3 regions of the Paraburkholderia dipogonis genome follow, and region 3 is predicted to be linked to each of the others. Evidence: riboswitches for the same ligand, from Rfam matches in the RefSeq annotation. Region 3 holds a riboswitch; each other region holds the start of a gene.

Region 1 (4,275 bases), on a different contig from region 3:
CGATTCATCCGCGCGAACTCAACGAAGAGGCGCAAGCATCACTGCTGCTGCCAACCGACCGTGAGATACGCACCGCGCCGTGCCGAGTTATACGAGTAGGCCGTTTCATAGTCCTTGTCCAACAGATTCTGGATTTGCGCGGCCACGTACCATGCTTTCGTGATGTTGTAGCGCGCCGACAGATTCACCACGCCATAGCCGCCCAGCTTGCCGCTGCTGTCATTGCTCGCGCCGCTCACGATCCACTCGCCGCCTACACGCCACCCGGCGATGCTGCGGTTCACCGTCAGCGCGCCGAAGCGCCGGGCGCGCCGCACGAGGTCGGCATCGTTGTCGAGATCGACAGGATTCTGCAGCGTGACGGAAGCGCGCACGTCCGTCTTGCCGACATGGCCGCTCCACGATCCTTCGAGTCCTTGCACCTTCGCATGCCCGACGTTTTCCGCCAGATAGATGCCGGGCGTCACCTGCTCGTAGTTGATCAGATTCGAATAGCGCGTCTGGAATGCGGTCAGACGCATCACGCCGAGCGCATTCGATGCGTATTGCAGCGCGGCTTCGATCGAATGGCTGCGCTCCGGCTGGATAGACGGATTGCCGCTGAACGGATAGTACAGATCGTCGAAGCTCGGCGCGCGAAACGAATCCGAATAGCTTGCGCTCACCTTCCAATGGCCGGTGATGTCGAAGCCGTAGCCGAGATAGTAACTGTTCGCTCCGCCGAAATCGGAATACTGGTCGCGCCGCACGTTGGCCTGAATCTGGCTGCGTCCAAAGCGCCCCGTATAGCCGACGAAGCCCGAATCCACATGTCGATCCGGCGCCGCGAACGTGTCCGAGTCGAGGCTCTGGTCGAGATGCTCATAGCCGACCTGCAACTTCTGCTGCGCGGCCAGCGCGAAATCGTTCTGCCATGTGTACTGGCGATTGTCGGTATCGAAGCGGCCGTTGTACACGCCGTTGGTGTTCGACACGCTGCGGTCGTCGCCCTCGGCGACGATGAAGTGCGTGGTCCACCAGTCCGTCAGCTTGCCGTTCGCGAACGCCGAGACCTGGCGCACCTTGCTGTACAGGTTGTTCAGATCGGTGGGCAAGCCGTACGCATTGTCGTAGCTGTTGTTGCCGTTCGACTGGAAATAGCTGACGCCTGCGTCCCATCTGTCGTTGAACTTGTGGCGCAGCGAGGCCGAGATGCTCTCGTTCAGATAGCCGTTCGCATTCGGATTGGCGTTGGGCGCCTCCTTCGTGTTCAGCGACGAAAAGCCGTCGTCCTTCGAACGCGCGAGTGAAATGCTGAAGGTCGTCTTGCCGTCTTTGTCCAATGCGCCGTTCACGCCCGCCTGCTGCGTCTGCGTGCGATAGCTGCCGTAGCCGAGCGAAAAATTGAAACGCGGCGGATGGTCGCCGCCGTCTTTCGTGAACACCTGCACCACGCCGCCGATCGCGCCCGAGCCGTATAACGCCGACACGTTGCCGTTCACCACCTCGACGTGATCGATCTGGTCGAGCGGAATCTGCGCGAGTTGCGAGGCGCCCAGACTCACCGAATCGACGCGCACGCCGTCGATCAGCAGCAGCGATTGCGTCGACGACGCGCCGCGTAAAGAGAGACTGGCTGTCGAACCGGGACCACCTGTGCGCGAGATTTGCGCGCCGGGTGCGAGTTGCAGGAGGCCGGGCAAATCGGTCGCGGTGGTGTCGGCGAGATCCTGCTGATCGAACAGAGACGTCTGCGGGATCGTGTCGGCGAGTGCTTGCGGCGCGCGATCCGCGGTCACCACCACGGGCGACAGTACCGCCGAAGACGGCTCCGCAGCCGATGAATCCTGCGCGGAAGAAGATGAAGACGCAGCTTGCGCGTGCATGACGATCGGCAGGCTCGCAAAGGCGAGCAGCGCCGCGCGGGCGATGGGGGACAGCATGGGATGAAAGTCCTGTGGATAGCGTGCGCGGCCCGCTTCCCCGCAGGCCGATGCGTAACGAGGCGCCCGCGTATTTAACATTTTCGCGCGTGACGTGCCCCTCCCTCTGGCCGGTATCCGGGCTGGCGACACATCGATCCCGCCTTCCCACGCGAGACGCGCAGTGGCACACTCGCGAGTTGAACTTCCAACACGCGATCAGAATCGACTTGCATGACGAATGCGGTCGCTTACCGTTGCGGGGGCAGCGCAGGTTGGCGCGTTCGGTTGAATCGCGCGCCCTGCTTCCCGTTTAACTGCGTGCGCCGTTGAAAAGCGCACGCGGGCACCAGAGTGCGGGCAGTTTAGGAGCGGCCTCGGAGTCCGTCAAGAATGGTGAAACCGTGGGCCATGCGTTCTGTTAAGTGCAGGCCATTGTCCGACGCGTGAGTACTTTTTCATCATATGGTCGATAAAAAGCCTGCACAAAGCGATGTTGTTACGTCTCGAAACGAGACAATTGTCGGAACCTGCGACATTCCGCGCTAAAATGCGATGTCTTTAGAGGACGCAGCAGATGCTCACCGAACTCGAAACACTTTCACAAAATATCGGCAAGCTGATCGCGATCAGCCAGCGCCACAATGAAGCGCGACTCGCGCTCGAAGAGCAACTCGCGCAATCTCGCGCCGATGCCGAAGCCACGCGCACGGAACTTGCAATGCTGCGCGAGGAACGTAACGCGCTGCAGGCGGAACGCGACGCGCTGTCGGCCAAGATCGACGACGCACAAGTGCGCCTGAACGCGATCCTCGAGAAGCTGCCGCGTGCCCGCGCGCACAGTGAGCCGGACAACCAGCTCGATCTGCTCGAGCCCGCTCAGCAAGTAGCCGAAGCCGAGAGCGACGTGACCCGCCACGGAGAAAATGCATGACCACCAAGCAGATCGAAGTATCGATTCTCGGCGTGCCCTATCGCCTCGCCTGCTCGCCGGAAACGGAAGCGGCGCTGCTCGAAGCGGTCGCACGCGTCGACGCCGAAATGTCGAAGATCCGCAATAACAGCAACGTGCGCGGCACGGATCGCATTGCTGTCATGGCTGCGCTGTCGCTGGCATCGGAACTGCTTCGCTTGCAATCGAGCGTGAGACACGGAGAAGCATTTCCCGCTGAGGAAATCCGGCGTACAATGCATCAAATGAACGAACAACTAGGTACTGTGATTGAGCAGTACAGTATGCAATAAGCTTCATGTGTTATCGTGCTGCCGGTCCTGAGATCGGCGGCGGATTCAAACGGAATGTGTGAGCACAAGGTGTGCAAGATTCAGCAAACGTTTGAGTTCAATCTGTAGTTCGTTTTTCAGCTTCATCGGTTTAGCTTCCCTGCCTGGTTCGCCAAGGTCATATATTCCTTGAACCAATGCCATGTGCACGGTTGCGGAAATTTGTAGCACGGGTGTGCGCGTCACTCTGTCTGATGTACCCGAAGTGTTGCTAACTGCGACCAATTCTGAACCCCCGGTTCAGGATGCCGGCCTAGCGGCTAAGGCGGGGACCTTATTTAGAACGGCATCGGACTTCGGTTCGGTGCCGTTTTTCTTTGGGCGCTGTGTTTTTGTTCGCCGATTTCTTCCGCATCTTCAACCCCTTAACGTTCAATTCGATTCATGCGCTACTGGCTAATGAAGTCCGAACCGGACGAAGCAAGCATCGACCATCTCGCCAATGCACCGCATCGCACGTTGCCGTGGACCGGCGTGCGCAACTATCAGGCGCGCAACTTCATGCGCGACATGATGCAGGTCGGCGACGGTGTGCTGTTCTATCACTCGAGTTGTCCGGAGCCCGGCATCGCGGGTATCGCGGAGGTATCGTCCACTGCGTATCCGGATCCCACGCAGTTCGACAAGAAGAGCCCCTACTACGACGCGAAGTCGTCGCGGGAAACACCGCGCTGGGTGCTTGTCGACGTGGTGTTCAAGAAGAAGATCCCGCTGATTCCGCTTGCCGCGTTACGCGAGCATGACGAACTTGCTGACATGCGCGTGCTCGCCAGGGGCAACCGCCTGTCGATCACCCCGGTGACCGAAGCCGAATGGCGTTTCATCACCAGGCGGCTCGCTTGATCGTGCTCCCCAGATGGATGCGCGGCGCGGATCCATGCACACGCAAACGTTAAAGCGACATCAAACCGGGGAACCAAGCTCAGGTTACAGGCGCCTAACGTTCTCGCAAACGCCATGCCACGGCGTGGCGGTTGCCCAATCGTGCACAACCTGTTCAAGCAAGGAGTCCAACAATGACGAAAAACACCGCACGTGCACTCGCTTTCGCTCTCGTCTGCGCCGCGCCCGCCGCGCTCGCACTCACGCC
Region 2 (4,275 bases), on a different contig from region 3:
AATTCGTCTTCGGGCAACACGCCGGAGAGCACCGACAAGCTTTGATTGCGATACACCAGCGGCGCGCCGAGCACGGCGGCGCCGCCGAGCATCGAGCACACACCCGGCACCACTTCGCTTTCGTAGCGCGCCGCGAGCCGGTCGTGCAGATACATGTACGAACCGTAGAAGAACGGATCGCCCTCGCAGATCACGGCGACGTCGCTGCCCGCGTCGAGGTGCGCGGCGACGACTTGCGCGGCGGTGTCGTAGAAGTCGGCGATGATCGCTTCATACGAAAGCGGCGGTTCGAGCGCTTCGGTGGTGACGGGATACACGAGCGGCAGATGCTGCTGGGCATCGTGCAAATGCGCTTCTATGATGCTGAACGCGTTGCCTTTCTTGCCCTTGGCGACGAAGTACGCAACCACCGGCGACGCCTTCAACAAGCGCAGCGCCTTCAGCGTGATGAGTTCCGGGTCGCCGGGGCCGACGCCGAGTCCAAACAAACGTCCTTGCGCCGCCATTTATTCGACCTCCGTGGCGAGCGCGTTCACGGCGGCCGCCGCCATCGCGCTGCCGCCGCGCCGGCCGTGCACCACTACGTAAGGCACGCCGCGGCTGTCGTCCGCGAGCATGGCTTTCGATTCGGCCGCGCCGACAAAACCCACGGGAAAGCCGAGAATCAAAGCGGGTTTGGGCGCGCCGGCGTCGAGCATATCGAGCAGATGAAAGAGCGCGGTCGGCGCATTGCCGATCACCACGACGCTGCCCGCCAGATGCGGCCGCCACAATTCGAGCGCCGCCGCGGAGCGGGTATTGCCGAGTTCGCGGGCAAGCGACGGCACGTCCGGATGCGTAAGCGTGCAGATGACCTCGTTGTGCGCCGGCAGCCGCGCGCGCGTGATGCCTTGCGCGACCATGCCGGCATCGCACAGGATCGGCGCGCCTTGCGCGAGCGCCGCGCGGCCCGCCGCGCCCGCGCCCGCGGAAAATTGCAGATCGTCGATCACATCGACCATGCCGCACGCGTGGATCACCCGCACCGCGAGTTTTTCAAGGTCGGCGGGAATGCGCGACAAGTCGGCCTCCGCACGGATCGTCGCGAAGGATTGGCGATAGATCTCCTGACCGTCGCGAATGTAATCAAGCATCGGTGTCACTCCGGACCTGGCGTTCGAGCATGTCGGCGGCCTGGTCGATCGTCAGTTGGTGCGCGACGCACTGGCCGAAGCCGGGCCGGCCGTCGCGTCGATAAAAGTCATAGAGGCCGGGCGCCGCGGCCAGCAGCGTGTACGGCGCGCAATGCGCGGCGGCGCACGAGCGCGAGCAGCCGCTCAGATGCACGTCGACACCGGCAGGCAGGCGAGCCGCGAGGCGCAACGCGTCGGTCTTGGTGTCGGCGAGGCCCTTCGCGCAGCCGCTCGATCCGGCGCATGCGATCAGGTGCGTGATCGCTCGTGCGGGATCGCTGGCGAGACCGAGGGCGTTCAGGCCGGACAACACGGTGGCGACGGCGGGTGTGGCGATGTCGGGCAGTAGCACGCTTTGCCAGGGCGTCAGGTGAAGCGTGGCGTTGCCGTGCTGTTGAGACAGCGTGGCGAGCTCATGCAGCGTGTCGGCGTCGAGGCGGCCCAGCGGCGGTTGGCCGCCGACATGCCAGGTTCCGGGCACGCGTTGGGCGTGGGCGCCGAGGCGGAGGTTGGCGTCGGCTGGTGTAGCGCGATGCCAGTTGGCGAGCTTCGCGTTTTGCGTCAGCGGGAAGTCGAGGTATCGCTGGGCGTGGTGCAGGATTGCTTCGGCGGAATGCGCGGTTAGCAGCTGGCGCATGCGTGTGGCGTCGGCGGCGGCGAGGTCGAGGAATGTGAGGAGCAGCGCGTGTACTAGTGCCGGCACTTGTGACGGCAGGATCGCGGCTAGTGCGCCTGTGTTGTTCACGCCCGGTTTTTCAGACGCCGTGCTTTGGCTTTGCGTAAGCGCGCCGGCATAGGCGCTCACAGGCGGAAAACCCGCGAACCCGAACACGAACCGCACGCCGTCCGCCTCTTGCGATGCCGCCAGCCACACATCGTGCGGATGATCCACTCGCGCGAGTTCCTCGCCGCCGTCCAGCAGCAGCGCGAATTTTGGTGACAGCGCCGCGAATCGCGTTTCGCTTTGCAGCATCGTGAGTAGTTCGGCGCACAGCGGGCGTGTGTCGAATAGCGCGGAGGGATCGCGCCCGGCTGCGGGGCTGATCATGACGTTGCGGACGTCGTCGGCTGCGGCGGAGGGTGTGTGGGCCGTATCCGCCTGCTGCGCTGTTGCGTCCGGGGCGTTTGAGGCCCACTCATTCATTGCCTTCGCGGCTCCGGCACCTTTGGCGCGCTCCGCCTTTGCGTTCGCGGTTTCGGCGTGTGTGGTGCTCTCTGCCTTTATGTTCGCCGCTCCGGCTCCGGCACCTGTACCGCTCCGCGTGTCCGCCTCCGCGTTCGCGGCGCTGGCAGCTATTGCATCTACAACGCTGGCAGCCCCCGCATCCGCAGCGTTCTCCGCACCCGTCGCGTTCACATGGCTCGCCACGCCATTCACCGGCATCGGCCCAAGACCCGCATCGATCAACTCAGCAATCAACGCCGCCTCTTCACCGCGCTTCACCCCGCGCACCTGCAAATTCGCGCGATTAGTCAACTCGATTACCCCGCTCGCGTGCCGCGCGCTAGCGTCAGCGATCGCCAGCGCCTGCGCCGCGCTCAATTCGCCGCCGGGCAGTTTGATCCGGCAAATCCCGCCGTCGCGCGCGGCGACGATGCGCAGCAGCCCCGGACACGCCGAAGGCCGCGGCGTGGCGGCCGCGTAGGATAAAACGGAGGAAGGCGAAGCTTGCTTCAAGACGGACACCGGGTTGAGCGTCGCGCGACGGCCCGAGCATGCCGTGAGGCGGGCATGGCTGCGGCATCGGTACACCCCGCCCGATGTTGGCTGGCACGAACAGTCTTGCCGGCAGGTCTCCTGGCTGGCAGGTCATGGTCCGCCGCGGCCTTCCCGGTCGAACCAGTGGCGTGGAGCGCAGGCGGACTCGCTGCATACAGTTGCGGGGGCAGCCACAGCGACACTGTGTTCCCTCTTCGGCCCCGAAGGGCACCGGCGGCTGTATTATGCCTTTTTTCGAACAGCACAACGAGGCTGGACGCTTTGACCGGCGTGGCACAGCGCATTATTTGAAGACACAGAATGAGGATGGATGCATGCCCGCGTGGCTGACGGTGGTGGGCATAGGCGACGACGGCTTTGCCGGTCTGGGGAGGCCCGCGCGGCGCGCTTTGCTGGAAGCGTCGGTGGTGTACGGCGGCGAACGTCATCTGGCGATGCTGCCCGCGCGGCTCGCCGCGCGCCGTGCCGCCTGGCCGCGTCCGTTCGATCTCGCGCCCTTGCTGGCCGAGCGCGGCGCCGCCGTGTGCGTGCTGGCGAGCGGCGACCCGATGCTGTTCGGCGTCGGCGCGACGCTCGCGCGGCAATTGCCGGCGGGCGAACTGCGGGTGCTGCCGGCGCCGTCGTCGCTGTCGCTGGCGGCCGCGCGGCTCGGCTGGCCGTTGCAGGATGTCGCGACGGTGTCGCTGGTGGGGCGGCCGTTGCCCACGCTGAACGCGCATTTGCACGACGGCGCGCGCGTGTTCGTGCTGAGCGCGGACGGGCGCACCCCCGCGGCGCTTGCCGGGCTGCTGAACGCGCGCGGTTTCGGGGCGACCCGCATGAGCGTGCTGGAGCACCTGGGCGGCGAACTGGAGCGGCGCATCGACGGCCGCGCGGATCAGTGGTCCGCGGGCGAAGTGGCCGCGCTGAACCTGATCGCGCTCGATTGCCGCGCCACCGAAGGCGCGCCGCGTCTGCCGCTGACCTGCGGTTTGCCCGACGATGCGTTTCGTCACGACGGCCAGTTGACCAAGCGCGACGTGCGCGCGATCACACTCGCGCGCCTCGCGCCGACGCCAGGCGAATTGCTGTGGGATGTAGGCGCGGGCAGCGGCTCGATCGGCATCGAATGGATGCGCGCGCATGCCAGCTGTCGCGCAATCGCGATTGAAGGGCACGCGGAGCGGCAACGCTTTATCGAACACAATCGCGACGCGTTGGGCGTGCCTGCGCTGCAACTCGTGGCGGGGCGCGCGCCTGAAGCGCTGCAGGGGCTGCCGGTGCCGGATGCAGTGTTCATCGGCGGCGGGGTGACGGTGCCGGGCGTGCTGGAGGCCTGCTGGGCGAGTCTGCACGAGGGCGGGCGGCTGGTCGCTAACGCGGTTACGTTGCAAGGCGAGGCGG
Region 3 (4,275 bases):
GTCGCGGTTCTGCGTGTTCCAGGTGTAGCCGTCGCCCATCGTGACGAAATCGCAGTTGGCGATCGCGCCGAGAAAGTCGCGCTCAGAAGTGTGCAACGCGCCCTTGATGAACTGCACGACGCCAAGACGCATGCCGTGGCCGAGCACGCGTACGGCCATGCCGAACGCAGCGGTGGTTTTGCCTTTGCCCGTGCCGGTGTTGACGATCAGCAGGCCTTTTTCGACAGTGGCGTTGGCCTGTTTTTTCTCGTGGCCCTCGCGGCGGCGCTCGGTCATACGTTGATGCGATTCGGGATCGGTCTTCATGGCAGGTCCTGGTTCTGTGTGTCGTTGTCTGAGTGCTCGGCGTGAGCGGCGTGAGCGGTGGTTGAGGCGATCGCCACGGTCACGCCCGCATAAACGGTTTTGCGCACGAGGAGTGTGGCGCGAGGTGCATTGCCTATGACAGATTCACCGAGCCCGCCCCCGGCGTCAGCCCGCGCGCCAAGCAGCGCGCACGGCTCGCAGACGCCGTCCACGCCGAGGTGCTCGCGCGCTGCCGCCGAAGGCGCTGCCACGGGCATCGCCGCGATCTGTTCAAGGCTGAAGAATCTCAGCGGCAGCGCATGCCGCGTGCAGAATTCGAGCAGGCCCGCTTCGCGGGCTTTGGTATCGAGCGAGGCGACGGTACGGATTTCGTCGAACGAAAGTGCGCCGAGCGCGGCGCGCACAGCGGCTTCGATCTGCTCAGCCGGGCTGTGCAAGCGGCAACCGATGCCGACGCTCAGCGTTTTCATCGCGGATCCGTTCCGTCCGTGCGCGGTGTCGCCCCGCGTTCCACATGCGCCGCCTCATGCGCCACCTCTCGCGCCAACGCGAGCGACGCCACCCCGCCGATCACCACGATCGCCGGCGACCCGAGCCCGGCACGCGCAACGGTGTCGGCAAATTCACCGAGCCGCGCGAGCGCATGGCGTTGTTCGGGACGCGTGGCCGATTCGATCGCCGCGCACGGCGTGTCGGCGCTCATGCCGGCCGCGAGCAGCGCGCCGACGATATCGTTGAGTCGCCGCATGCCCATATAGATCACGAGTGTCATGCGCGTGGCCACGAGCGCGGCCCAGTCCGGCTCGCCGCTGCCCGCGCCGTGCCCGGTGACGAACACCACGCCCTGCGCGTGATCGCGATGCGTGACCGGAATCCCGATCGCTGCGGGCGCCGCGATCCCCGCCGTGATGCCGTTGATGACTTCCACCTCGATACCCGCCGCATGCAGCGCCTGCTGTTCTTCGCCGCCACGGCCGAATACGAACGGGTCGCCGCCTTTCAAACGCGCGACGCTACGCCCGGCCCGCACATGTTCAAGCATCTGCGCGACGATGCCTTCCTGCGGTGTGGACGGATGGCCGCCGCGTTTGCCTACGTAGACGACCAGCGCGTCGGCGCGGGCGAACTGCAGCACCTCGGGATTCACCAGATCGTCGACCAGCACGACATCGGCTTGCGCCAATGCACGGGTGGCCTTGATGGTCATCAGTTCGACGTCGCCGGGGCCGGCGCCGATCAGCCAGGCGCGGGTCATCGCGGCGTGCATGGCGGGCGCCATGTCGTGACAAGCGGGAAAGAATAAAACGCGAAGGGTAGCCAGACGGCGGACGTTGGGGTCATGCAGTGCTACGGATTCAGGCACGGCGCATTGCGTGGTTCGTCGCGAATTTCACACGAAACTCGCCGACACGGACACACTGCGTCGTGCTTCAGCGCCTTCACATCCGTCCCTCGCGGATTCCGGCGGCCGGCGGCGCGATGTTGCACTGAGGTTCGCCGCCTCCGCGTCTGGCCGGTATCCGGGCTGGCGGCCTCACGCGCTTTGCCTTCCCGTCCGCATTCGCTGGAAATTGCCGGACAGTGGCTTAAAAAAACGCATGCGCGGCGCAAGTCGATTCAACATCGCGCCGCAGGTCGCTTACCGTTGCGGGGACAGCACAGGTTGAGCGCATGGCGCGCTGCCTGTTTCCCGTTTAACTGCACACGCGAATGCATGTGCGGGCACCAAACGCGCGCATACGATAGCACATGGCGCCCCGTCCGATAAGCGCTTGCGGCTTGTGTTTCCTTGACGGCACCGGGCTGCGGGCCTACACTCGCACGCACTTTGGTGCTCGTGTGCGCGCTCGTGCGCATGCAGTTAAACGGGAAACAGGGTGCCCGCCTGCCATGGATCGGGCCAACCTGTGCTGCCCCCGCAACGGTAAGCGAATAGTGGTGCTGACTGCAGCGTTAAATGCAGTGTTGAATGCAGGGTTCAACGCAGTCGACCAGCACCGCGGAGCCGGCTTCGATGTCCACGCGCAAGGCCGCGTCGGCATATCACCACTGGGCGAGAAATCACTCGCCCGGGAAGGGGAAGCGGCGCTTTCGCCAGCCCGGATACCGGCCAGATAACGAAGGACGAACGCCGCGGGGATGCGGCGCTGCGTTCATGACCTCATTCCCGCTTTCTGTTTTCTGTTGTCGCGGCAACGCCGTCGTTCGTCCCCGTGTTTTGATACTGTCGTGGCTGACCGGGCGTGTGCTCCGTTTGCCTCGGCATGAGCTGAAAAACACGCCGGCGTGCACGTGCAACTCCTACGGATGGACCTCACGATGCAAACTCAAATGCGCAAGATCCCCGTCACCATCGTCACGGGCTTTCTCGGCAGCGGCAAGACCACGCTGCTGCGGCACATTCTTCAGCATGCGGGCGGCAAGCGCATCGCCGTGATCGTCAACGAATTCGGCGAGCTCGGTATCGACGGGGAAATCCTCAAGGGTTGCGGCATCGGTTGCGACGAAAACGGCGTCGAGACCGAAGGCCAATTGTATGAACTGGCGAACGGCTGCCTGTGCTGCACCGTGCAGGAAGAGTTTTTCCCGGTAATGGAAAAGCTCGTGGAGCGCCGCGATCAGATCGATCACGTGCTGATCGAGACCTCGGGCCTCGCGTTACCGAAGCCGCTGGTGCAGGCGTTCAACTGGCCGCAAATCAAGAACAGCTTCACCGTGGATGCCGTGGTCACCGTAGTCGACGGCCCGGCCGCGGCAAGCGGTCAGTTCGCGGACAACCCTGTCGCCGTGGATGCGCAGCGCAAGGCCGATCCGAATCTCGATCACGAGTCGCCGTTGCACGAATTGTTCGAAGACCAGTTGTCGGCGGCCGATCTGGTGATTCTGAACAAAACGGATCTGCTCGACGGCGCGCAGCAAAGCGCGGTTGAAGTTGCGATTCGCGAAGAGATTCCGCCGCAGGTGAAAATCGTTCGCGCACACATGGGCCAGCTCGATCTGCATACGTTGCTGGGCCTCGAAGCGGCGTCGGAAGACACGATCCACTTGCGCCACGATCACCACGGTTCGGCCGACGACGCCGACCACCATCACGACGAATTCGACTCCGTGGTCGTGCAGGCGAACGCGTCGTCGCGCGAGGCGGTGATCGCCGCGTTGCAGCAACTGGTCGAAACCAACACGATCTATCGCGTCAAAGGTTTTGCGGCGCTGCCGGGCGCCGCGATGCGTCTGGTGATTCAAGGCGTTGGGCGCCGCTTCGACAGCTATTTCGATCGACGCTGGCAGGCCGGCGAAAGCGGCCCGAGCCGCTTCGTGCTGATCGGCGAAGACCTCGATCAGCCCGCGTTGCAGCGTGCGTTCGACGCGGCGCTGGGCGTGCCGTCGAGCGCCGCAACGCAACAGGCGTAAGCGCATATGCATCTGCTGCGCACCACGCCGGGCGGTTTTGTCGACGACACGCAAGGCGTGATCCGGATCGATCAGCAGCCCGCGGATATCGTGGTGCTCAGTTCCGCCGACACCACGCTGTCACTGCTGGCGAGCGTTTTTCCGCGCCTGGGTGAAGGCTTTCCAAGCGTGCGGCTCGCGAACGTCACGTATTTGCGGCAACCGGCGTCGGTGGATTTTTATCTCGAAGACGTCTTGCAGCATGCGCGCGTGGTGGTGGTCGATCACCTTGGCGGCGAAGCGTATTGGCCTTACGGCATCGAGCAGGTGGTGGCGCTCGCCGAGCGCAAGCAGCAGACGCTCGCCATGTTCTCCGGCGATCTGCAGGAAGATCCGAACCTGCTCGCGCGCAGCACCGCGAGTGCGGATCTGTGTCATCAACTGTGGCGCTATCTGCGTGAAGGCGGCCCGCAAAATGCCGAGGCGTTTCTGCGCTGTATTGCGCAGCGCGCCTTCGGCTGGGGGCGCGAACCCGCGCCGCCGCGCGCGTTGCCCGCCGCCACGCTCTACCATCCCGAG

The links. A riboswitch is a leader RNA that binds a small molecule or an ion and turns the genes downstream of it on or off. The one in region 3 is predicted to bind cobalamin.
Region 1: linked by a shared signal. The riboswitch ahead of ACFSNN_RS16115 (TonB-dependent receptor domain-containing protein) and the one ahead of cobW (cobalamin biosynthesis protein CobW) in region 3 are both predicted to bind cobalamin.
Region 2: linked by a shared signal. The riboswitch ahead of cobG (precorrin-3B synthase) and the one ahead of cobW (cobalamin biosynthesis protein CobW) in region 3 are both predicted to bind cobalamin.

The regions. Positions count from the first base shown of each region.
Region 1 is NZ_JBHUFR010000011.1:140,805-145,079, reverse strand. It holds gene ACFSNN_RS16120 (FecCD family ABC transporter permease) at 1-8, opposite strand, end outside; gene ACFSNN_RS16115 (TonB-dependent receptor domain-containing protein) at 39-1,922, opposite strand; cobalamin riboswitch at 2,014-2,270, opposite strand; gene ACFSNN_RS16110 (ATPase) at 2,479-2,835, shown strand; gene ACFSNN_RS16105 (cell division protein ZapA) at 2,832-3,146, shown strand; RNA gene ssrS (6S RNA) at 3,280-3,461, shown strand; gene ACFSNN_RS16095 (EVE domain-containing protein) at 3,570-4,028, shown strand; gene ACFSNN_RS16090 (SIMPL domain-containing protein) at 4,202-4,275, shown strand, end outside.
Region 2 is NZ_JBHUFR010000030.1:313,023-317,297, reverse strand. It holds gene ACFSNN_RS33790 (precorrin-2 C(20)-methyltransferase) at 1-506, opposite strand, end outside; gene ACFSNN_RS33785 (precorrin-8X methylmutase) at 507-1,133, opposite strand; gene cobG (precorrin-3B synthase) at 1,126-2,859, opposite strand; cobalamin riboswitch at 2,944-3,122, opposite strand; gene cbiE (precorrin-6y C5,15-methyltransferase (decarboxylating) subunit CbiE) at 3,207-4,275, shown strand, end outside.
Region 3 is NZ_JBHUFR010000022.1:306,938-311,212, forward strand. It holds gene cobO (cob(I)yrinic acid a,c-diamide adenosyltransferase) at 1-306, opposite strand, end outside; gene ACFSNN_RS28520 (cobalamin biosynthesis protein) at 303-776, opposite strand; gene cobA (uroporphyrinogen-III C-methyltransferase) at 773-1,561, opposite strand; cobalamin riboswitch at 1,801-2,051, opposite strand; cobalamin riboswitch at 2,119-2,435, shown strand; gene cobW (cobalamin biosynthesis protein CobW) at 2,626-3,717, shown strand; gene cobN (cobaltochelatase subunit CobN) at 3,724-4,275, shown strand, end outside.